2 regions of the Stenotrophomonas chelatiphaga genome follow, and region 2 is predicted to be linked to the other one. Evidence: riboswitches for the same ligand, from Rfam matches in the RefSeq annotation. Region 2 holds a riboswitch; the other holds the start of a gene.
The links. A riboswitch is a leader RNA that binds a small molecule or an ion and turns the genes downstream of it on or off. The one in region 2 is predicted to bind glycine.
Positions count from the first base shown of each region.

Region 1: it holds a riboswitch for glycine, as region 2 does, so the genes downstream of both, gcvP (aminomethyl-transferring glycine dehydrogenase) here and RTX79_RS08010 (trimeric intracellular cation channel family protein) in region 2, are expected to answer to the same signal.

Region 1 is NZ_DAMBRS010000010.1:10,145-21,744, forward strand. It holds gene RTX79_RS12835 (ArnT family glycosyltransferase) at 1-751, shown strand, start outside; gene RTX79_RS12840 (phosphatase PAP2 family protein) at 859-1,617, shown strand; gene RTX79_RS12845 (phosphoethanolamine transferase) at 1,614-3,260, shown strand; gene RTX79_RS12850 (M2 family metallopeptidase) at 3,368-5,353, shown strand; gene RTX79_RS12855 (hypothetical protein) at 5,437-5,829, opposite strand; gene RTX79_RS12860 (multidrug effflux MFS transporter) at 5,888-7,123, opposite strand; glycine riboswitch at 7,430-7,532, shown strand; gene gcvP (aminomethyl-transferring glycine dehydrogenase) at 7,593-10,460, shown strand; gene RTX79_RS12870 (hypothetical protein) at 10,740-10,970, shown strand; gene RTX79_RS12875 (amino acid permease) at 11,021-11,600, opposite strand, start outside.
Region 2 is NZ_DAMBRS010000004.1:95,686-107,285, forward strand. It holds gene RTX79_RS07985 (primosomal protein N') at 1-683, shown strand, start outside; gene RTX79_RS07990 (glutathione S-transferase family protein) at 835-1,455, opposite strand; gene RTX79_RS07995 (NYN domain-containing protein) at 1,516-2,343, opposite strand; gene RTX79_RS08000 (NAD(P)/FAD-dependent oxidoreductase) at 2,447-3,730, shown strand; gene RTX79_RS08005 (GIY-YIG nuclease family protein) at 3,811-4,074, opposite strand; glycine riboswitch at 4,115-4,205, shown strand; glycine riboswitch at 4,218-4,311, shown strand; gene RTX79_RS08010 (trimeric intracellular cation channel family protein) at 4,393-5,010, shown strand; gene RTX79_RS08015 (MdtA/MuxA family multidrug efflux RND transporter periplasmic adaptor subunit) at 5,281-6,447, shown strand; gene RTX79_RS08020 (multidrug efflux RND transporter permease subunit) at 6,444-9,560, shown strand; gene RTX79_RS08025 (efflux RND transporter permease subunit) at 9,557-11,600, shown strand, end outside.

The DNA of each region.
Region 1 (11,600 bases), on a different contig from region 2:
GTTCTTCACCCTCAGCCCCGGCAAGCGCGAGGTCTACCTGCTGCCGATGCTGCCGGCGCTTGCGCTGGCCAGTGCCCCGCTGTTGCCCGGCCTGCTGCGCCGGACCGGTGTGCGCCGCTACCTGCTGGGCTACAGCATCGCGCTGGGGCTGCTGGCGATCACCGTCGGGGCCCTGTTGGTGTACGCCGCGCCATGGGCCGTAGCGCAAGTCGAGCGACGCGCGATGCCGACCAGCCTGTTGCCCGTTCTGGGGGCAGGCCTGCTGGTCCTGGGAACCGCCGTACTGGGGCTATCAGCATGGCTGCGGCAACGCCACGCCGGCGCACTGGTGCTGGTGACCCATGCGTTGCTGTGGTGCGTGTACGGCGCCGTGCTGCTGCCCGCGATGGACCCTTACGCTTCCGCTTCGGCCCTGATGCAGCGTGCAGGCGCACGGATCGGGCCACAGGCCGAACTGGGCCTGCTGGCCTGGCGCGAACAGAACCTGCTGCAAGCCGACCGACCGGTCCGCGAGTTCGGCTTCAAGCGTCCGTGGGACCTGCAATGGCAGGACGCCGGCCAATGGATCGCTGCTGCGCCACAGACACGCTGGCTGCTGGTGCTGGATGCGGCGATCAGCCCCTGCGTGGATACCGCGCAGATCATCGACATCGGCATGTCCAACGGCAATCGATGGCAGCTGGTACCGGGAACGGCGTGGTCCCGCACGTGCCACGCAGCGGCGCGCGGGGCAAGCGACGCTGAAGACTGAGCCAGCGCGGCGGCGCGGTCCGGTTTAACCGAAGCCGAACATCGCTCCGATTTTTCTCCGACATCGCGCTACCTAGCATGGCCGCGGATCCTCCAAAGGCCTTGTGCATGCACCGCATCGCTGTTCCCGGATATCCGCTCCCACGCATTCGGCAGATCGCAGGCAGCGGATTCACTGCACGTCACCTGTGGCTGCCGTTGATCGCTGCCGCCCTGATTTTCAGCGCGCTGGTGCTGGGCGGCGACCAGTGGATCGCCGACCGCGTCTTCGCGCTCGAAGGCCAGCACTGGCTGCTGCGCGATGCGTGGGCCACCACCGTCCTGATGCACACGGGCGGCAAATGGCTCAGCGCCACCGCAACGTTGCTGGTCCTGGTGCTGTGTTTCCACCAGTGGCGCTACGGCAGCAATCGCCACCTGCGCTGGGCGCTTCTGTATCTCGTCCTGGCCATTGCACTGGGCACCGGCGCGGTATCGCTGCTGAAATCGCTGACCCACATGGACTGCCCGTGGGACCTGCTGCGCTATGGCGGACAGCGTCCGTTCGTCGGCCTTCTGCAGGCGCGGCCCGCCGCCCTGCCCGCCGCCGCCTGCTTCCCTGCCGGCCAGGCCAGTGCGGGTTACGCATGGGTCAGCCTGTATTTCTTCGCGCTGCTGTGGCGACCGGCCTGGCGCTGGCGCGGGCTTGCCGTCGGCCTGCTTGCCGGCATAGCGCTGGGGCTTGCCCAGCAGCTTCGCGGCGCGCATTTCATGTCGCACGACCTGGCCACGCTGAGCGTCTGCTGGCTGCTCTCGCTGGGCCTGTATGCGCTGGCGCGTTCCCGCCTGCCGCGTCGGGCCGGGCACGCAGCGGGGGCGCGCGCATGAATGCCACCGTCGCACGCGGCGTACGGCTGCCGGCCATGGCTTGGCTGCAGTGGCGCCCGCTGATCTCCAGCGAGGCGCTGATCGCGCTTGCCAGCCTGTACTTCGCCGTCGCAGGCAATGGGCTGTTCTGGTCCAGCGCAATGGCCACCCACCCCGGCAGCATCCGCTATGCCGTGTCGCTGCTGCTGCTGCTGCTCGGGACCCACGCCTTCCTGCTGGGTCTGCTGGTCTGGCGCTGGAACGGCAAGGCCGTGGTCAGCCTGCTGATCCTGCTGACCACGCTGGCTTCGCACTACATGAGCCGTTACCACATCTACCTGGATGCGGACATGCTGCGCAACGTGCTGGCAACCGACCGCCGCGAAAGCCGCGAGCTGCTCACCGCCTCGCTGGCCGGGCCGTTGCTGATCGGCATGCTGCCGGTGATCGCGCTGTGGCGGGTGCAGTGGGCGCAGCGGCGCTGGCCCGGCACCCTGCTGTGGCGCGCCGGCTTCCTGCTGCTCGCCGCCAGCGTGGCACTCGGCGGTGCGCTGCTGTCGTTCCAGGAAATCTCCGCGTTGATGCGCAATCAGCGCGAAGTGCGCTACCTGGCCACGCCCGCCAATGTCCTGCTGGGACTGCCGCGCGCCCTGCGTGGCGACAACCCGGTGCAGCGCGCGCCCAAGTTGCCGATCGGCACCGATGCCCAGGCAATGCCCCGCGTGGCGGGAAGCAGGCCACGCCTGCTGCTGGTCGTCATCGGCGAAACCGCGCGTGCGCAGGACTGGGGGCTCAATGGCGGCACGCGTGAGACCACCCCGGAGCTGGCGCAGAAACCGGTGATCAACTTCCCCGACATGCATTCCTGTGGCACCAGCACCGAAGTATCGCTGCCCTGCATGTTCTCCCCGTGGGGACGCCGCGACTACGACGAGAAGAAAATACGTGCGCACCAGTCGCTGCTGCATGTGCTGGACCATGCCGGCATCGCGACGCTGTGGCGTGACAACCAGTCCGGCTGCAAAGGCGTCTGCGATGGACTGCCATTGCAGTCGCTGACCGATGCCACCACGCCGGGGCTGTGCGTCGACGGTCGCTGCATGGATGAGATCCTGCTGCAGGACCTGCCGGCACAGGCCCGCGCGAAACCCGGTGACCGGGTCATCGTGCTGCATCAGCTGGGCAACCACGGGCCAGCTTATTTTGAACGCTATCCGCCGCGCTTCCGCCGCTTCACGCCTACCTGCGATACCGCTGACCTCGGACGTTGCACGCGTGCCCAGATCGCCAACAGCTACGACAACGCGCTGCTGTACACCGACCATGTACTGGCCCAGGCGATCGGGCTCCTGCAGGGGATGGAGGACTACGACACCGCGATGATCTATGTCTCAGACCATGGCGAATCGCTGGGAGAGAAAGGCCTGTTCCTGCACGGGGTGCCCTACGCGATCGCACCGCAGGAGCAGACCCATGTGCCGATGACGATGTGGTTCTCACCGCAGTTCGTGCGCGACCGCAGGCTGGACCTGGCCTGCCTGCGCGAGCGTGCCGGCCAGCGCACCGACCACGATGCGCTGTTCTCCTCCGTGCTGGGCCTGATGCAGGTGCGCACCGCGCTGTACGATCCGCAGCACGACCTGTTCGCCCGCTGCGAAGGCTGATCGGCGTGCGTCGTCCCGCCCCGTAGTGCCCTTCATTGCACTGCCCCTTGCGGCAGCGGGCCCGGGCCACTAGCCTTCAGCGGTCGTTCACCACCCAAGGACCACCCGTGAAACACCGTCATCTCCTGTTGGCGTCGGCAATCGCCGCCGCCACGCTGTCGCTGGCCGCCTGCAAGAAGGAGCCCACCCCGGGCACCGACACCGCGACCGCAACGGCGCCGGCTGGCGAAACCGCCGACCAGTTCGTGGCCCGCATCAACGCCGAATACAAGGCCGCGTACCCGGAGATGACCTCGGCGCAGTGGCTGTCGTCGACCTACATCAACGGCGATTCCGAACGCGTGGCGGCCAAGGCCAACGAACGCTCGCTGACCCAGCTCAACAGCTGGATCGAACAGGCGGCCAAGTTCGAAGGCCAGCCGATGTCCGACGACAGCAAGCGCGCGCTGCAGCTGCTCAAGCTGATGTCGTCGATGCCGGCCCCGCGCGACCCGGCCAAGCTGGCGCAGCTGACCCAGATCGCCACCCGCATGGAAGGCAGCTATGGCGCCGGCAAGTACTGCACCGACGCCAATGATCCGAACTCCTGCCGCCAGCTCGGCGACCTGGAACAGGTGCTGTCCAGCAGCCGCGACTACGACCAGCAGCTGGATGCGTGGCAGGGCTGGCACGGCACCACCAAGAACATGCGGGGCGACTACCAGCAGTTCGTCGGCCTGGTGAACGAAGGTGCCAAGGGGCTGGGCTTCGCCGATGCCGGGCAGATGTGGCGCAGTGGCTATGACATGCCGCCGGAGCAGATCGGCCCGGAAACCGATCGCCTGTGGGAACAGGTCAAGCCGATGTACGAGCAGCTGCACTGCTACGCCCGCGGCAAGCTCGACGCCACCTATGGCAAGGACAAGGCCGAAGTGGGCAACGGCCTGATCGCCGCCCACCTGACCGGCAACATGTGGCAGCAGGACTGGTCCAACCTGTGGGACCAGCTGCAGCCGTATCCCGGTGCCGGCAGCCTGGACATCACCGCTGCGCTGGAAAAGCAGTACCAGGTCAACCTCAGCGGCGCGCTGGCCAAGGCCGGCAGCAACGCCAACGTGGAAAGCCTGTACAAGGCGCAGCGTGAAGCCGAACTGCGCACCGCGCGGCAGATGACCGAACGCGCGCAGGACTTCTACGTGTCGCTGGGCATGCCGGCGCTGCCGAAGTCGTACTGGGAGAACACCCAGTTCATCAAGCCGCAGGACCGCGACGTGGTCTGCCATGCCAGCGCCTGGGACATGAACATGGAAGGCGACGTGCGCACCAAGATGTGCATCAAGCCGAACGAAGAGAACTTCACCACGATCTACCACGAGCTCGGCCACATCTATTACGACCTGGCCTACAACCCGCTGCCCCCGCTGTTCCAGGGCGGTGCCAACGATGGCTTCCATGAAGCGATCGGCGACACCATCGTGCTGGCGATGACGCCCAAGTACCTGAACTCCATCGGCCTGGTCGACAAGCCGGAAGAAAGCCGCGAAGCGGTGATCAACAACCAGATGCGCATGGCGCTGTCCGGCGTGGCCTTCCTGCCGTTCGGCCTGATGATCGACCGCTGGCGCTGGGGCGTGTTCGACGGCTCGATCACCCCGGACAACTACAACAAGGCCTGGTGGGACCTGAAGGCGCGCTACCAGGGCGTGGCCCCGCCGACCACGCGCGGTGAAGAGTTCTTCGATCCGGGCGCCAAGTACCACGTGCCGGGCAACACGCCGTACACCCGCTACTTCCTGGCGCGCATCCTGCAGTTCCAGTTCTACAAGGGCCTGTGCGATGCGTCCGGCTACAAGGGACCGCTGCACGAATGCAGCTTCTACGGCAACAAGGAAGCCGGGCAGAAGTTCTGGTCGATGCTGAGCAAGGGCGCCAGCCAGCCGTGGCAGGCCACGCTGAAGGAGCTCACCGGCGGTGACAAGCTCGATGCCGGCCCGATGATCGAATACTTCACCCCGGTCAACGCCTGGCTGAAGGAGCAGAACCAGGGCCAGGTCTGCGGTTGGCAGGCCAGCGCCGCAGCGCCGGCAGCACCGGCAGCGCCTGCAAAGCGCTGATCATCCGGTGGCGTCGGGCATGGCCCGGCGCCACCTTCGGACGTCATGCAACGCCGGGCATCGCCCGGCGCGATCAAGCGGGGTCAGTTGGCCTTGCCGGCGGCCATCTTCGCTGCCAGCGCGTCCTTGAACTCATCGAAACTGAGCCCCTGCGCATTGGCCTCGGCCTGCGCGGCATCGCGCAGCGCATCCGAATACACCAGGCGCACCGGCGTGCCCTTGCGTTCGTGCAGTTCGCCGGCCTGCATGATCAAGGCCAGCACCTGGGCGGCGCTTTCACTCTGGCCGGCGATGCGGCCATCCATGCCCAGCACCCATTCACCATCGCGTCGCACCACGCCGGCCAGCAGCGTGCGCTGCTGGTCACGCAGTTCGGCGTGCGGCTCGACCGGCGAGGCCTGCGCGGCTTCGCGGTTGGCGGCCTGGGTTTCGCGGCGCCGGCGGATGTCACGGCGCAGTTTGGAGGTGGTCGACATCAGGGGAGTACGGGCAATCGGGGTGGCAAGGATACCGCACGCCACGCGCGGACCTGCTTCACGGCGGGCCGCCTGCGGCCACCCGCAGTGCCTCTTGGTCGCGCTCGCGCCGGTGTTCCCAGTACCAGAACACGAAGCCCACGGCGAAGAATGCCGCCTGGCCCAGGGCCAGCTGCAGCGGCGAATGGCTCAGCAGCGGCGACACCAGCCCGGCCACCAGGGTGCTGACCATCAGCTGCAGGAAGGCCTGCAACGACGACGCCAGCCCGCGCTGGTGCGGGTACATGTCCAGCACCGCCAGCGCCAGGATCGGGAAGATCAGCGCCATGCCCAGGCCACCGATGAAGATCGGCAGCACCGCCCAGGGCAGCGCAAGCTGCGGCGCGGTGGCCACGTAGGCGATGTTCAGCACGGCGGAGACCGCGCAGCAGATGAAGCCGATGCTGACCTGGCGGGTCGGCGTGGTGCGGCCGGCCATGCGCCCGGACAGGAACGAACCGGCCGTCATGCCGCCGATGGTCGGGATGAACAACCAGGCGAATCCGCCCTCGCCCAGCCGCAGGTGCTGCATCACGAACATCGGCGCGGAGGCGATGTACAGGAAGATGCCGCCGAAGTTGATGCTGCCGGCCAGCGCCAGCCGCATGAAGCGAGGATTGGAGCCGATGCGCAGGTAGTCACGCACCAGTCCGCGCGGCGACAACGGCGTGCGCGCGGCGACCGGATGGGTTTCCGGCAGGAAACGCGCGGTGGCCACCAGCAGCAGCAGCGAGAACACCACCAGGAACCAGAAGATCAGTGGCCAGCCGGCACCGCTGAGCAGGATCCAGCCGCCGATGATCGGCGCGATGGCCGGCGCGATGCCGAAGATCATCGACACCTGGCTCATCAACCGCTGCGCATCGTGGCCGTGGTACAGGTCACGGATCACCGCGCGGCCGACGATCATGCCGACGCCGGCCGACAGGCCCTGCAGCGCGCGGAACATCAGCAGCGTGGTCAGGTCGGTGGACAGGGCACAGCCGACCGAGGCGCCCACGAACACCACCAGGCCGCCGAGGATGACCCGCTTGCGTCCCCAGGCATCGGACAGGGGGCCGTGCGCCAGGCTCATCAGGCCATAGAACAGCAGGTAGACACTGACGGTCTGCTGCACCGCCACTTCGTCCACCCCGAGCCGCTGCGCCAACTGCGGGAACGCCGGGAAAATGGTGTCGATGGAGAACGGGCCGAACATCGCCAGGCCTGCGAGCAACAGGGCCAGACGGCGGGTCGAAGGCGAGGCGGCAGTCATGGGAGCGTCCGGAGGAGCCGCGCAGGCCATGCACGGCAGGCGCCCGACCCGGTCCAGGCAGGACAGGAAGATGGCGCCGGATGAATACGAGAGTGGCGCCATGATAGGCCGTTGGCCGCCCCAATACCATGCGATCCGGGCCGAATCCGTCCGGTAGGTCGTGACGCATTCAGCGGGGTCTAGCGGGCTGCCGCTCCCCCGGCTTCCACGCGGGCCGCTATAATCGGCGGGCAACAAGGTGGGAGAAGCAGGACACCGCTGCCGAAGGCGCAAACGCCCGTAATCGCTCAGGCCCGTGACCACCCGCATCAAAACTCTGGAGAGACCGGTTCGATCCGGCGCCGAAGGGGCACGAAGCCGCGCACACGCGCGCTTCCAAACTCTCAGGCAAAAGGACAGAGGGGCGCCCCGCGGGCTGCTGATCGGCAGCCTGCCCACGTGCGTGCCCTTTCCCGACGGATCCTTCGCCATGTCCCAGAACACCCCTTCGTTGCGCGAGCTTGAACACCACAACGCGTTCGTCGAGCGCCACATCGGCCCCAACGACGCGGAGATCGCGCAGATGCTCGGCGTGGTCGGCCATGCCTCGCTGGATGCGCTGACCGATGCCATCGTGCCGGCCCGGATCAAGTCGCCGGCGCCGCTGGCGCTGCCCGAATCGATCACCGAAGTGCAGGCACTGGCCAAGATCCGCGCCATCGCCGACCAGAACACCGTGCTGCGCAGCTTCATCGGACAGGGCTACTACGGCACCCACACGCCGAACGTCATCCTGCGCAACATCCTGGAAAATCCGGCGTGGTACACCGCCTACACCCCGTACCAGGCCGAGATCTCGCAGGGCCGCATGGAAGCGCTGATCAACTTCCAGACCCTGTGCGCCGACCTGACCGGCATGGAAATCGCCAACGCCTCGCTGCTGGACGAAGCCACCGCCGCCGCCGAGGCGATGACCCTGGCCAAGCGTTCGGCCAAGTCGAAGTCGGACACCTTCTTCGTGCACGACGCGGTGCATCCGCAGACGCTGGAACTGCTGCGCACCCGCGCCGAGCCCCTGGGCATCGTGCTGCGCGTCGGCACCCCGGCTGAAGCACTGGAAGCGGAGGCGTTCGGCCTGCTGCTGCAGTACCCGGACACCTTCGGCCAGGTCGCTGACCACAAGGCGCTGGTGGATGCCGTGCATGCGCGCGGCGGCCTGGTCGCCGTGGCCACCGACCTGCTGGCACTGACCCTGCTGGCCGCCCCCGGCGAATGGGGCGCGGACATCGTGGTCGGCAACAGCCAGCGCTTCGGCGTGCCGTTCGGCTTCGGCGGTCCGCATGCGGCCTTCATGGCCTGCCGCGATGCCTACAAGCGTTCGATGCCGGGCCGCCTGATCGGCGTTTCCATCGACGCCCAGGGCAACCCCGCCTACCGCCTCACCCTGCAGACCCGCGAGCAGCACATCCGCCGCGAGAAGGCCACCTCCAACATCTGCACCGCACAGGTGCTGCTGGCGGTGATGGCCTCGATGTATGCGGTGTACCACGGCCCGGACGGTCTGACCCGCATCGCCCGCCGCACCCACCGCCTGGCGGCGATCCTGGCCGCGGCCCTGCGCAGCAACGGCGTTGCCGTCGGCAGCGACTTCTTCGATACGCTGCACGTGACCGGCATCGATGCCGCCGCGATCCACCAGGCTGCACGCGCGGCCGGTTACAACCTGCGTGCCATCGACAGCAGCTCGGTCAGCATCAGCCTGGACGAGACCGCCACCCGCGAGGACGTGGTCGCGCTGGCCGCCGTGTTCGGTGCGCAGGCCGACGTGGATGCGCTGGACGGCAGCACCGCCGACGCGATCCCGGCCGACCTGGTGCGCCGCAGCGACTTCCTGACCCACCCGGTGTTCAACACCCACCACAGCGAGCACGAACTGCTGCGCTACCTGCGTTCGCTGGCCGACAAGGACCTGGCGATGGACCGCACGATGATCCCGCTGGGCTCGTGCACGATGAAGCTCAACGCCACCGCCGAGATGATTCCGGTGACCTGGCCGGAGTTCGGCAACATCCATCCCCTGGTGCCGGCCGACCAGGCCGTGGGCTACAAGGCGCTGATCGAAGGCCTGGAAGCAATGCTGGTGGAATGCACCGGCTACGACGCGGTGAGCCTGCAGCCCAATTCCGGCGCGCAGGGCGAATACGCCGGCCTGCTGGCGATCCGCGCCTATCACCGTTCGCGCGGCGATGACCATCGCGATATCTGCCTGATCCCCGATTCGGCCCACGGCACCAACCCGGCGTCGGCGCAGATGTGCGGCATGAAGGTCGTGGTGACCAAGACCGACGCCAACGGCAACGTCGATGTCGAAGACATCCGACGCAACGCGGAAAAGTACAGCGACCGCCTTGCCGCGCTGATGGTCACCTACCCGTCCACGCACGGCGTGTTCGAAGAAGAGATCGTGGAGATCTGCGAGATCATCCACCAGCACGGCGGCCAGGTGTACACCGACGGTGCCAACATGAACGCCCTGGTCGGCGTGGCCAAGCCCGGCAAGTGGGGCTCGGACGTGTCGCACCTGAACCTGCACAAGACCTTCTGCATCCCGCACGGCGGCGGCGGTCCCGGCGTGGGTCCCTGCGCGGTGAAGTCGCACCTGGCCCCGTTCCTGCCGCGCGTGCTCGGTGGCGAAGGCGATGTCGGGATGGTTTCGGCGGCCTCGTTCGGCAGCGCGTCGATCCTGCCGATCAGCTGGATGTACATCACGCTGATGGGCAGCGAAGGCCTGCGCAAGGCAACCCAGGTCGCCCTGCTCAACGCCAACTACATCGCCACCCGCCTGGCCCCGCACTTCAAGACCCTGTACACCGGCCGCAACGGGCTGGTGGCGCATGAGTGCATCCTGGACGTGCGTCCGCTGGAAAAGACCAGCGGCATCGGTGCCGAAGACATCGCCAAGCGCCTGATCGACTTCGGTTTCCACGCCCCGACGCTCAGCTTCCCGGTCGCCGGCACGTTGATGGTGGAGCCGACCGAAAGCGAATCCCAGCACGAGCTGGACCGCTTCATCGACGCGATGATCCAGATCCGCGAAGAGATCGCTGCCATCGAAGATGGCCGCCTGGAGCGCGAGGACAACCCGCTGAAGAACGCACCGCACACGGCCACCGCGGTGACCGCCAGCGAGTGGACCCACGCCTACCCGCGCGAACTGGCGGCGTTCCCGCTGGCCAGCCTGAAGCAGTCCAAGTACTGGCCGCCGGTAGCCCGCGTGGACAATGTGTACGGCGACAAGAACGTGATGTGCGCCTGCATCCCGGTCGATGCATACAAGGATGACGAAGTCGACGCCTGACCTGCCTTCCCGGGCAGCCGATGGTCAACCACAAGGCCCGCGCAAGCGGGCCTTGTGGTTGATGGACAGGTCTCCACCATGGCCATCATGAAGAACGACGACAAAGAAGCACGCAGGCCCCTGACGGCTGCGCTCCTGATTCCCTGATGGGTTTGATGCGACGGCAGCGGGACGATGCTGGCACGTTCCGGCGCGACAGCCCGGAACGGCCCCGCATCAATCGGGGCACGTCCCCTTCCTGCAGCGCAGGGAGTCTCTCGTCACCAGTGGAGCCATTCCATGAAACGCATCAGATCACTTCCCGCCATCGCCCTGCTCAGCGGGCTGCTTGCCGCGCCGGCCGCCCTTGCGCAGGACACCGCCGACCAGCGCGGCGTCGTCGACTGCGGAGTGCAATACGCCGCCTGCATCATCACCCAGAGCATCTTCACCTGTACGGCGAAACTCGCTCTGTGCCTGATGAGCGGTGGCGATGACAATGGCTCAGCCAGCATGGACCGCCGTGACTGACAGCGTCCCTCGGTGCGTAGCGGTCTGGACCGCTACGCCTTCACCGCCGCTCAGCCTGCGTGGCTGCGCAGACGCCGCGCAGCGGCGCTGCAGCCGGCGATGAACAGGGTCAGGACCACCATCGACAGGAACTGCAGGCGGGTCTGGTCGCCGTACAGCAGCAGCGCGAAGATCAGGGCCAGGATGGCCAGCGCCAGCGCCGTCAACCAGGGGAAAGCAGCCATCCGGAACGGCAGCGCCACCCCGGCGCGGTCCGCCCGCCGACGCAGCACGAGCTGCGACAGCAGCGACAACGTCCACACCAGCAGGCAGGTGGAACCGACGATGTTCAGCAGCACCGGCAGCACCCTGTCCGGGAACACCAGCTCCATCACCGTAGCGGCGAAGCCGAACAGCACGCTGGCCAGCACAGCCAGCACCGGCACCTGGCGACGGTCGGCCCAGCCGAGCACGGCAGGCGCCTCGCGGCGCTGTGCCAGCGAGAAGATCATCCGCGAAGCGCCATATAGATTGGCGTTGAGTGCGGACAGCAGCGCGATCACCGCAACCAGCGTGATGGCGGTCCCGGCGCCGGGGATATTGGCCGCTTCCAGCACGGCAGCGAACGGCGATTTCAACGCCTCGCTGGTC
Region 2 (11,600 bases):
TCCCGGACGTGCCGGTGCTGCGCATCGACCGCAGCACCACTTCGCGCCGCGATGCACTGGAACAACAGTTGGCCCGGCTCGGTGACCAGCCCGGCATCCTGGTCGGCACGCAGATCCTGGCCAAGGGCCACGACCTGCCCAAGCTGACGCTGGTGGTGGTGGTGGGCATCGACGAAGGCCTGTTTTCTTCCGACTTCCGCGCGACGGAGAAGCTGGCCCAGCAGTTGATCCAGGTGGCCGGCCGCGCCGGGCGCGCGCGCGATCCCGGCGAGGTCTGGCTGCAGACCCACCATCCGGGCCACCCGCTGCTGGAAACCCTGGTCAACGGCGGCTACCACCCGTTCGCTGCGGCCGAACTCAACCAGCGCCAGGCCGCCGGCTTCCCGCCGTTCGCCCATCTGGCGCTGCTGCGCGCCGAAGCGCAGCAGGTCGAACATGCCAATGCGTTCCTGCTGGCCGTGCGTGCGCTGGTGGGCGAACAGCCGCACCTGGAAGCCTTCGGGCCGATGCCCGCACCGATGCCACGGCGGGCAGGCTACCAGCGCACGCAGTTGCTGCTGTCCAGCGCGCAGCGCCCCGCGCTGCATGCCGTGCTGGACCACGTGGCACCCTTGCTGCAGGGCCTGCCGGAGGCACGCAAGGTGCGCTGGTCGCTGGACGTGGATCCGGTGGACCTGTACTGACGGCCGTTGGTAGTGACGGCCGCTGGCCGTCAAGCTGTTCCCGCTGCGCTCGCCGCGCATGGCTATGCCGGTCGTCCTGACCGGCACCCTGCGGGCCGTCGCAAGCGACATTGGCAGCGGCTCCTGCCGCTGCCTTCGGCACTACCCGCCGTCAGCTCATCCCGGTCATCACGCCGCGCTGGTACGCCGGACGTTCGCGCAGGCGTGCATACCAGTCCGCCAGGTGCGGAAGGTCAGGGCGCTGGATAGGCATCTCGAACCACGCATACACCAGCGCGCCCAACGGAATATCGCCCATCGCGAAGCGGTCGCCGGACAGCCACGGCTGCCTGGACAACGCGGTATCGGCCATCGCCAGCAGGTCGCCGGCCTTGACCAGCGCCGCGTTGATGCGGACCTCATCGCGATCCGCCGGTGCGGTCCGCATCACGCCCCAGATCAGCTCGCTGTACAGCGGTGCCATGCGCGAGGTGGTCCAGTCCATCCACTTCTCGCCGTGCGCGCGCTCGGCCGCATCTTCCAGGTACAGCGTGCCCAGCGCATAACGCGCCGACAGATAGCGCACGATCGCATTGGATTCCCACAACGGCAGGCCGTTGTCTTCGATCGCCGGCACCAGCCCGTTGGGATTCATGGCTTGGTACTCGGCGGCCTGGGTGCCGCCGAAACTGCCGCCGACTTCGATCGACTCATACGCCAGCCCGATTTCCTCGGCACACCACAGCACCTTGCGCACGTTGCTGGAATTGCGGCGGCCCCAGATCTTCAGCATGTGGTTTTCCTTGCAGGCAAACGTGCGCCGGCGTGGCGCGGGACCGCTACGATACGCCGGTCAGGCTGGCGTGGTGTTGCCGGTCTTGGCGGCCCTTTTGGTTGCCTGCGTGGCCACCGGCTTCTTCGCCAGTGCCCGCACGTACGACGATTTGCCGTCCTTCTTCATCTCGAACAGGCCGATCGCCGCCAGCAGGTCGCTGAGCTTGCCGTAGCCGTAGTTGCGCGGATCGAACGAGGCCTGGTTGCCGATCTGGCTGCCCACCGGCCCCAGGTGCGACCAGCCGTCCTCGCCTTCGGCCGAGGCCACCGCACGGCGCAGCAGGTTGACCAGCTTGGTATCGCTGCGCATTTCCGCACCGGTCTTGCGCGGTCGTGCCTCGCTGCCGGCCTCGCCCGCCTCGCCGGTGGTCGCGCCTTCCGGATGGGCATCCGGCGGACTGGCGTGGGCCTGCCCCAAGGCTTCCAGGTAGGTGAATTTCGAACACGCGTTGACGAACGGATCCGGGGTCTTCTTCTCGCCGAAGCCATACACCTTGACCCCGTCGGTGAGCAGTCGCATCACCAGCGGCGTGAAGTCGGCATCGCTGGACACGATCGCGAAACCATCCAGGTTGCGTGCGTACAGCAGGTCCATGGCATCGATCACCATCGCCATGTCCGACGCGTTCTTGCCGCGGCTGTAGGCGAACTGCTGGATCGGACGGATCGCGTACTCGTGCAGCACCGCTTCCCAGCCTTTGAGGCTCGGGCTCTTCCAGTTGCCGTAGGCGCGACGGACGTTGGCCACGCCGTGCCGGGCCACTTCGGCCAGCACCTCCTCGATCTTCGATGCGGGCGCGTTGTCGGCGTCGATCAACAGGGCAATGCGCTTTTCCGGCTCGGACATACCTGCTCCAGGCTGACGATGGTGTTCGGACAGTATGTTCCACACCGGCAGCGCGCCGTGTGACATGCGATCATCCCAACGCCCCCCTACTGGAGCCACGCGAATGACGCGCGAGCGCACCCCCCACCTGGTCATCGTCGGCGGTGGTTTCGCCGGCCTCTGGGCGACCCGCGCCCTGGCCAGCGAGCGCATCCGTATCACCCTGGTCGATCGCCGCAACCACCATCTGTTCCAACCGCTGCTTTACCAGGTGGCCACCGCCGGGTTGTCCGCCCCGGACATCGCCGCCCCGCTGCGGCATATCCTTGGCCACCAGCGCAACGTGGAAGTGCGCCTGGGCGAAGTCACCCGCATCGACAAGCAGGCGCGCAGCGTGCAGTTGGTCGATGGCACATCGCTGGAGTACGACACCCTGCTGCTGGCCAGCGGTGCCACCCACGCCTACTTCGGTCACGACGAATGGGCCAAGGATGCGCCGGGCCTGAAAACACTGGACGACGCCATTGCCCTGCGCCGCAAGCTGCTGCTCGCCTTCGAGCGTGCAGAGGCCGAGCCGGACCCGGAAAAGAAAGCCGCCTGGCTCAGTTTCGCGGTGGTCGGCGGCGGCCCCACCGGTGTCGAACTGGCCGGCACCCTGGCCGAGATCGCCCGCCACACCCTGCGCAACGAGTTCCGCCACATCGACCCGGCCTCGGCCCGGGTGCGGCTGGTGGAAGCCGGGCCGCGCGTGCTGTCCACCTTCCCGGACGTGCTTTCGCTGAAGGCGCGTCGCCAACTGGAAAAGCTCGGCGTGGAGGTACTGACCGGTACGCCGGTGACGGCCATCGACAGCCTGGGCTTCCAGCTGGGCGAGCAGTTCGTCCCCGCGCGAACCGTGGTCTGGGCCGCCGGCGTGGCGGCATCGCCGCTCGGCGCCACGCTGGAAACGCCGCTGGACCGCGCCGGACGCGTACTGGTGCAGCCCGACCTGACCCTGCCCGGCCACCCGGAACTGTTCGTGGCCGGCGACCTGGCCGCCCTGACCCAGGCCGATGGCCGGCCGGTGCCCGGCGTGGCGCCCGCCGCCAAGCAGATGGGCAAGCACGTGGCCGACACCATTCGTGCGCGCCTGCACGGCAAGCCGGCGCCGGGTCCGTTCAAGTACGCCGACTACGGCAACCTGGCCACCATCGGGCGCATGGCCGCGATCGTGCACCTGGGAAAACTGCAGTTGTCCGGGCTGCTCGCGTGGTGGTTCTGGCTGGCCGCCCACGTGTTCTTCCTGATCGGCTTCCGCAACCGCATGGTGGTGCTGTTGAACTGGGCGGTTGCGTACTGGAGCTACCAGCGCAGCGCGCGGATCATCTTCGGCGACGTGAAACCGCCCAAGGACCCGCCGCGCGGGTGAGCGGCGCCCGCCGACCATGGGTCGGCGCTAGAGAGCGATGCCGGTAGCGCCGAGCCAGGCTCGGCGGACGGACGCTGGCGCTACAACGCCTCGCTCAGCCACGCCAGCTTGCGCGCGCGGGGCTGCTGCTTCAGCTGCCACTCCGCGCGCGAGGCTTCGGCGCGGTCCGGGTACTGGCGCACCGCGAGGATCTGCAGCGGCGGGCGCGCCCGGGTGTAGCGCGCGCCCTTGCCGGCCAGGTGGGCGGCGAACCGTGCCTGCACATCCGTGCTGATGCCTGCGTAATAGCTGCCGTCCCGGCATTCGAGCAGGTACAGGAACCAGGGCGTGTCGGGGCGGGCCATGCTGCGATTATCGCCCAACCGCCGCCAGCGGCTACACTACGCGCCGGATGCAGGAGAGTGGTGCCACGCTGGCACCCGCCGAAGGCGCAGGCTCCCATGATCGCTCAGGCCGGTGGAATGGCATTCCACCAACCATGTATCCGAATCGCCGAGCTGGAGAGAGATCCGCAGGGATCCGCCGAAGGGGCACGCGGACTCGTCCGCTGAACTCTCAGGCAAAAGGACAGCGGGAGCGGCACCGGTCACCTTCGTACGTCGCTGCCCCGGCATCGGCGCTGCGTGCTGCGTGGCCGGCCCCACCGCGTCCGGAGCCTGCCCATGTTGCTGTCCATCATCTACCTGATCGCCATTTCCGCCGAAGCCATGACCGGTGCGCTGTCCGCCGGCCGCCGCCGCATGGACCTGTTCGGCGTGGTGATGATCGCCTGCGTCACCGCCCTCGGCGGTGGATCGCTGCGCGACATCATCCTCGGCCACTATCCGCTGGCCTGGGTGAAGCATCCCGAATACCTCGGATTCACCGTGTGCGCCGCGCTGATCGCCACCTGGGTCGCGCGCTGGATGCACCATTTCCGCCGCACCTTCCTGGTGCTGGACGGGCTGGGCCTGATCGCCTTCACCCTGATCGGCTGTGCGATCGCCCGCGATGGTGGCCACGCCACGCCGATCGTGCTGATCGCCGGCATGCTGACCGGCGCCTTCGGTGGGGTGCTGCGCGACATCCTGTGCAACGAAGTGCCGCTGATCTTCCAGAAGGAGCTGTACGCGATCATTTCGCTGCTGACCGGTGCGGCCTACCTGCTGCTGCTGCGCTGGAACGTGGCCGACAACACCGCCATCCTGTGCTGCCTGGCCGGGGGCTTCGCGCTGCGCCTGCTGGCAATCCACTACCGCTGGGAAATGCCGAAGTTCGTGTACCACGACGAAGTGCATTGACGGATCTACGTTGACGGCCAGCGGCCGTCACTACCGGATTGCGGTTGACGGCCAGCGGCCGTCACTACCGGGATGCGTGCGCCCATGACCAAGGTCATGCGGAAACCTGTCGCGCAATTGGCTACCATGGCGGCCCCGTCGCGCAAGCGGCGGCATCCAGCCACGCTGCTTCGGCGGCCCCGCCAGACAACCCTCCCCACGTTGCCAGGCCTGCAGTGACGGATCCTGGCGCAGCACTTCCCTGCGCCATCGCAGGGTGCAGGATGCCCCATGCCGCTTGACCCACCGTCGCGCCCCCGCCGTAACCGCACGCTGCTGCTGGCAGCTTCCTTCGTGATGCTTGCCGCGCTGCTGGCATGGTGGGCGTGGCCGCGCGCCGACGTGGCGGCAGACGATGCCGGCGGGCGCAAGCCGACCCCGGTCCGCATCGCCCGTGCCAGCGCTGAACCGCTGCAGCTGCGGCTGAAGGCGATCGGCACGGTGACCCCGTTGCACAGCGTGGTGGTGCGCAGCCGCGTGGATGGCGAACTGCTGAAACTGCATTTCAACGAAGGCCAGCACGTGAAGGCCGGCGACCTGCTGGCGCAGATCGATCCGCGTCCGTACGAGGTCCGGCTGGCACAGGCGCAGGGCACCCAGCAGCAGAACCTGGCCGAACTGGAAAACGCCGAACGCCAGCTGCGGCGCTTCGGCGAACTGCATGCGCAGAACTACGTCTCCGGGCAGGAACTGAGCGACCAGCAGAGCAAGGTGCGCCAGTTGCAGGGCCGCCGCATGAGCGACCAGGCGACGGTGGATGAAGCGAAGCTGCAGCTGCAGTACACCCGCATCACCGCACCGGTCAGTGGCCGCGTCGGCCTGCGCCGCGTGGACGTCGGCAACCTGATCCGCAGCAGCGATGCCGACGGCCTGGTGACGCTGGCGCAGACTGCGCCGATCAGCGTGCTGTTCACCGTGCCCGAACCGGAGCTGCCGGCCCTGCTGGACGCCGTGCGCAGCCAGCCCGCCCTGGCGGTGCAGGCCTGGGCCCGCGAAGAACGCGCTGCGCTGGGCAGCGGCGAACTGTCCAGCGTGGACAACGTGATCGACACCGCCACCGGCACGCTGAAGCTGCGTGCACAGTTCGCCAATGCCGACGACGCGCTGTTCCCCAACCAGTTCGTCAACATCCGCCTGCAGCTGGGTGCGCAGGACGCGGTGGTGATCCCCGATGCCGCGGTGCAGTTCGGCAGCAAGGGCAACTACGTGCACGTCATCGACAAGGACGACAAGGCCCAGCGCCGCGACGTGGTGCTGGGCCCGGCCGACGGCACGCGCGTCTCCGTGCGCAGCGGCCTGAAGGCCGGCGAGAAAGTGGTGGTGGAAGGCATCGACGGGCTCGAAGACGGCAGCGCCGTGCGCATCATCAGCGAGGACGCTGCGCAGGCCGGCGCATGAACCTGTCGCGCGCCTTCATCCTGCGTCCGGTGGCGACCACGCTGCTGATGGTGGCGCTGCTGCTGGCCGGCGTGCTGGCCTACCGGCTCTTGCCGGTGGCTGCCCTGCCGCAGGTCGACTACCCGATCATCCAGGTCACCACGCTGTATCCCGGGGCCAGCCCGGAACTGACCACGCGGATGGTCACCGCGCCGCTGGAAAAACAGCTGGGGCAGATTCCCGGGCTGAAGCAGATGTCCTCCACCAGCTCCGGCGGGGCATCGGTGGTGACCCTGCAGTTCGACCTGGCGGTATCGCTGGGCGTCGCCGAACAGGACGTGCAGGCGGCGATCAACGCGGCCGGCGGATTCCTGCCCGATGACCTGCCGGTGCCGCCGGTGTACCGCAAGGTCAATCCGGCCGACACCCCGATCCTGACCCTGGCGGTGACCTCGCAGGGCATGGCCCTGCCGCAGGTGCATGACCTGGTGGACACCCGCGTGGCGCAGCGGTTGGCGCAGCTGCCCGGCGTCGGTCTGGTCAGCCTGGCCGGTGGCCAGCGCCCTGCCGTGCGCATCCAGGTCAACCCGTCGGCGCTGGCCGCCAACGGGTTGGGCATGGACCACATCCGTACCGCCATCGCCGCGGCCAACGTCAACCTGCCCAAGGGCAGCTTCGACGGCCCGATCCGCGCGGTGATGCTCGATGCCAACGACCAGATGCGCAGCGTGGACGAATACCGCGCGCTGGTGCTGAGCTGGCGCGACGGCGCGCCGCTGCGGCTGGGCGACGTGGCCAACATCACCGACGGGGCCGAAAACCGCCAGCTCGCGGCCTGGTCGGGCACCACCCCGGCGGTGCTGGTGAACATCCAGCGCCAGCCCGGCGCCAATGTCATCGCGGTGGTGGAACAGGTCCGCCTGCTGCTGCCGCAGCTGCAGGCGTCGATGCCGGCCGGGGTGAAACTGGAGGTGCTGAGCGACCGCACCGAATCGATCCGTGCCTCGGTGCGTGGCGTGCAGAAGGAACTGGTGCTGGCGATCGGGCTGGTGGTGCTGGTGACCTTCGTGTTCCTGCGCAGCCTGTCGGCCACGCTGATCCCCAGCATCGCCGTGCCGCTGTCGCTGGTGGGCACTTTCGCGGTGATGCTGCTGGCCGGCTTCTCGCTCAACAACCTCACCTTGATGGCCCTGACCATCGCCACCGGCTTCGTGGTGGACGATGCCATCGTGATGCTGGAAAACATCGCCCGGCACCTGGAGGAAGGCCAGACACCGATGAGCGCCGCGCTGAAGGGCGCGCAGGAAATCGGATTCACGCTGATCTCGCTGACCGTTTCGCTGATCGCGGTATTGATACCGCTGTTGTTCATGGCCGACCTGGTCGGTGCGCTGTTCCACGAGTTCGCGATCACCCTAGCGGTCGCCATCGGGATCTCGTTGCTGGTGTCGCTGACACTGACCCCGATGCTGTGCGCACGCTTCCTGCGGCCGGGCGCGCACCGGCACGAAGGCGTCGGTGGGCAGAAGGGCGACATCTTCGACCGCATCATCGCCCTCTACGACCGCCAGCTGCACTGGGTGCTGCAGCGCCAACCGTTGATGCTGGTCGCCACCGTGGCGACGCTGCTGCTCACCGTGGCGCTGTACCTGGCGGTGCCGAAGGGCTTCTTCCCGGTGCAGGATGCCGGCCTGGTGCAGGGCATCAGCGAAGCGCCGCAGGCCATTTCCTTCCAGGCCATGCGCCAGCGCCAGCTCGCCCTGGCCGCGGCGATCGAACAGGACCCGGCGGTGGCCAGCCTGTCCTCGTACATCGGCGTGGACGGCAACAACGCTGCGCTCAACACCGGCCGGCTGCTGATCGAACTCAAGCCACACGGCGAGCGGGGCGGCGACGCCGGTGACATCGCCAGCGTCATGGCGCGCCTGCAACAGCGCGTGGCCGGCATCCCCGGCATCACCCTGTACCTGCAACCGGTGCAGGAGCTGGGCATCGAGGACCGCATCAGCCGCAGCCAGTACCAGTTCACCCTGACCAGCCCCGACGTGGACACCCTGCAGCAATGGACGCCGATCCTGCTGGAGGAGCTGCGTCGTTCGCCGGCCCTGCGTGAGGTGGCCAGTGACCTGCAGATGCAGGGACGGCAGGCGCGCGTGGTGATCGACCGCGATGCCGCCGCGCGCCTGGGCGTGTCCGTGGAGGCGGTGGCCGATGCGTTGTACGACGCCTACGGCCAGCGCCAGATCTCCACCATCTTCACCCAGGCCAGCCAGTACCGCGTGGTGCTGGAGGCCGACCCGGCCCGGCAACCCGGACCGGAAGCGATCGCCGGGCTGCGCGTGCGCAATGCGCAGGAACAGGCGGTGCCGCTGGGCGCGGTAGCGCGCATCGAACAGGGCCCGGCGCCGCTGCTGCGCAACCATGTCGGGCAGTTCCCGGCGGCCACGCTGTCGTTCAACCTGGCCCCCGGTGCATCGTTGGGCGAGGCGGTGGCCGCGGTGGAGGCGGCGCGCACCACGATCAAGCTGCCCGCCAGCATCGACCTGCGCCTGCAGGGCGCGGCAGCCGCGTTCAACGGCTCGCTGTCGAGCACGCTGTGGCTGATCCTGGCCGCGGTGGTGGTGATGTACATCGTGCTGGGCGTGCTCTATGAGAGCTTCATCCACCCGATCACCATCCTGTCCACCCTGCCCTCTGCGACGGTGGGCGCCCTGGCCGCGTTGTGGCTCAGTGGGCGCAGCCTGGACCTGATCGCGGTGATCGGCATCATCCTGCTGATCGGGCTGGTCAAGAAGAACGCGATCATGATGATCGACTTCGCGCTGGACGCGCAGCGGACGCGCGGCATGGCCCCGCGCGAGGCCATCCACCAGGCCGCGCTGCTGCGCTTCAGGCCGATTCTGATGACCACCCTGGCCGCCCTGTTCGGTGCGGTGCCGCTGATGCTGGCCACCGGCTCGGGTGCTGAGCTGCGCCAGCCGCTGGGCTGGGTGATGGTCGGCGGGCTGCTGGTCAGCCAGGTGCTGACCCTGTTCACCACGCCGGTGATCTACCTGGCGTTCGACCGCCTGCAGCGGCGCCGTCCGGCTGCCCGCGTGGACACCCGCAGCGCAGGCGACGGGGCCGGCGCATGAACCTGGCCGCGCGCATCGCCCAGGCCTGCGTGCAGCGGCCGGTGGCGACCCTGCTGCTGGCCGTGGCACTGGTGCTGGCCGGCCTGATGGCGCTGCGCCTGCTGCCGGTGGCACCGCTGCCGCAGGTGGATTATCCGGCCATCGAAATCAGTGCCAGCCTGCCCGGTGCATCGCCGGAATCGATGGCCTCCACGGTGGCCACGCCGCTGGAACGCGCCCTCGGCAGCATCCCCGGCATCACCAACCTGGAGTCGTCCAGCTCGCAGGGCCAGACCGAGATCGAACTGGAGTTCGTGCTCGACCGCAACATCGACGAAGCCGCCCGCGAAGTGCAGGCCGCCATCAACGCCGCGCGCGGACAGCTGCCCAGCGGCATGCCGGGCATGCCCGAGTACCGCAAGGTCAATCCCTCGCAGGCGCCGATCCTGGCACTGGCACTGACCTCGGACGTACTGTCGCCCGGCCAGCTGTATGACATCGGTTCCACCGTACTGGCGCAGAAGCTGTCGCAGGTCCCGGGCGTGGGCGAAGTGCAGGTCGGTGGCAGCGCATTGCCCGCCGTGCGCGTGTCGCTGGACCCCAATGCACTGAACCATGCCGGGCTGGCGCTGGATGACGTGGCCCAGGCGATCGCGCGTGCCAATGCGCTGCGCCCGCTGGGCGCTGTTGGCAGCGATGCGCGGCAGTGGCAGCTGGAAGCGCCCCTGCAACTGCGCGAGGCCGCGCAGTACCGCGACCTGGCGCTGGCCATCAAGGAGGGCCGCCCGCTGCGGCTGGGCGATGTCGCACAGGTCGCCGACGGCGTGGAAGACCGCTATTCCAGCGGCTTCCACAACGAACGCCCGGCGGTGCTGCTGATCGTCAGCCGGCAACCCGGCGCCAACATCATCGCCACCGTGGATGCCATCCAGCAGCAGCTGCCGCAACTGCATGCGCTGCTGCCGGCCAACGTGGACATGCAGCTGGTGATGGACCGATCGCCGGTGATCCGCGCCACCCTGCACGAAGCCGAACTGACCCTGCTGCTGGCGATCGTGCTGGTGGTGCTGGTGGTGCTCGGCTTCCTCGGCCACTGGCGCGCAGCGCTGGTGCCCAGCGTGGCGATCCCGGTGGTGCTGTTCGGCACGCTGGCGTTGATCGCGTTGCTCGGTTTTTCGCTCAATACGCTTTCGCTGATGGCGTTGATCGTGGCCGCCGTACTGGTGGTGGACGATGCGATCGTGGTGCTGGAAAACATCGCCCGCCATCGCGAGCTGGGCGCGGACCGCTGGCAGGCGGCGATCCGCGGCGCCGGCGAAGTCGGCGCGACGCTGATCTCGATGAATCTTGCGTTGGCGGTGGTGTTCGTCTCGATCCTGTTCATGGATGACTTCGTCGAACGCCTGTTCCGCGAATTCTCGCTGACCCTGGTGGCGGCGATGGCGGTATCGGTGGTGGTGGCGCTGAGCCTGGTGCCGATGCTGTGCGCGCGTCTGTTCACCGATGCAGACCACGCACCGTCGCGGTGGCAGCGTGCCAGCAATGCGCTGTTCGAACGTGTGCGCGAGGCATACCTGCGCACCCTGGACAAGGGCCTGCTGCGCCTGCGCTGGCCGCTGCTGGCCTTCGTCGCGGTGATCGCGCTGAACGCCTGGCTGTTCCAGAAAGTGCCCAAGGGCATGGTGCCGCAGCAGGACACCGCGCAGCTGCGCGGCTTTGCCCGCGGCGATGATGGTCTTTCGTTCCAGGCCATGCAGCCCAAGATCAGCGCCTACCGCCAGCTGCTGCTGGACGATCCGGCGATCGAGGACATCATCGGGTACATCGGGGGTGGCATGGGGGTCAACAACGCCTTCATCATGATCAAGATGAAGCCGCTGGCCGAGCGCAGGGTCTCCAGCCAACAGGTCATCGACCGGCTGCGTGCGAACCTGCCGCCGCTGCCGGGCGGCAACCTGTACCTGTGGGTGGACCAGGACATCCGCCTGGAAGGCGCCGGTGACAGCGGCAACCAGGAACTGCAGCTGATGGCTGCCGACCTGGCGCCGCTGCGCGAGTGGG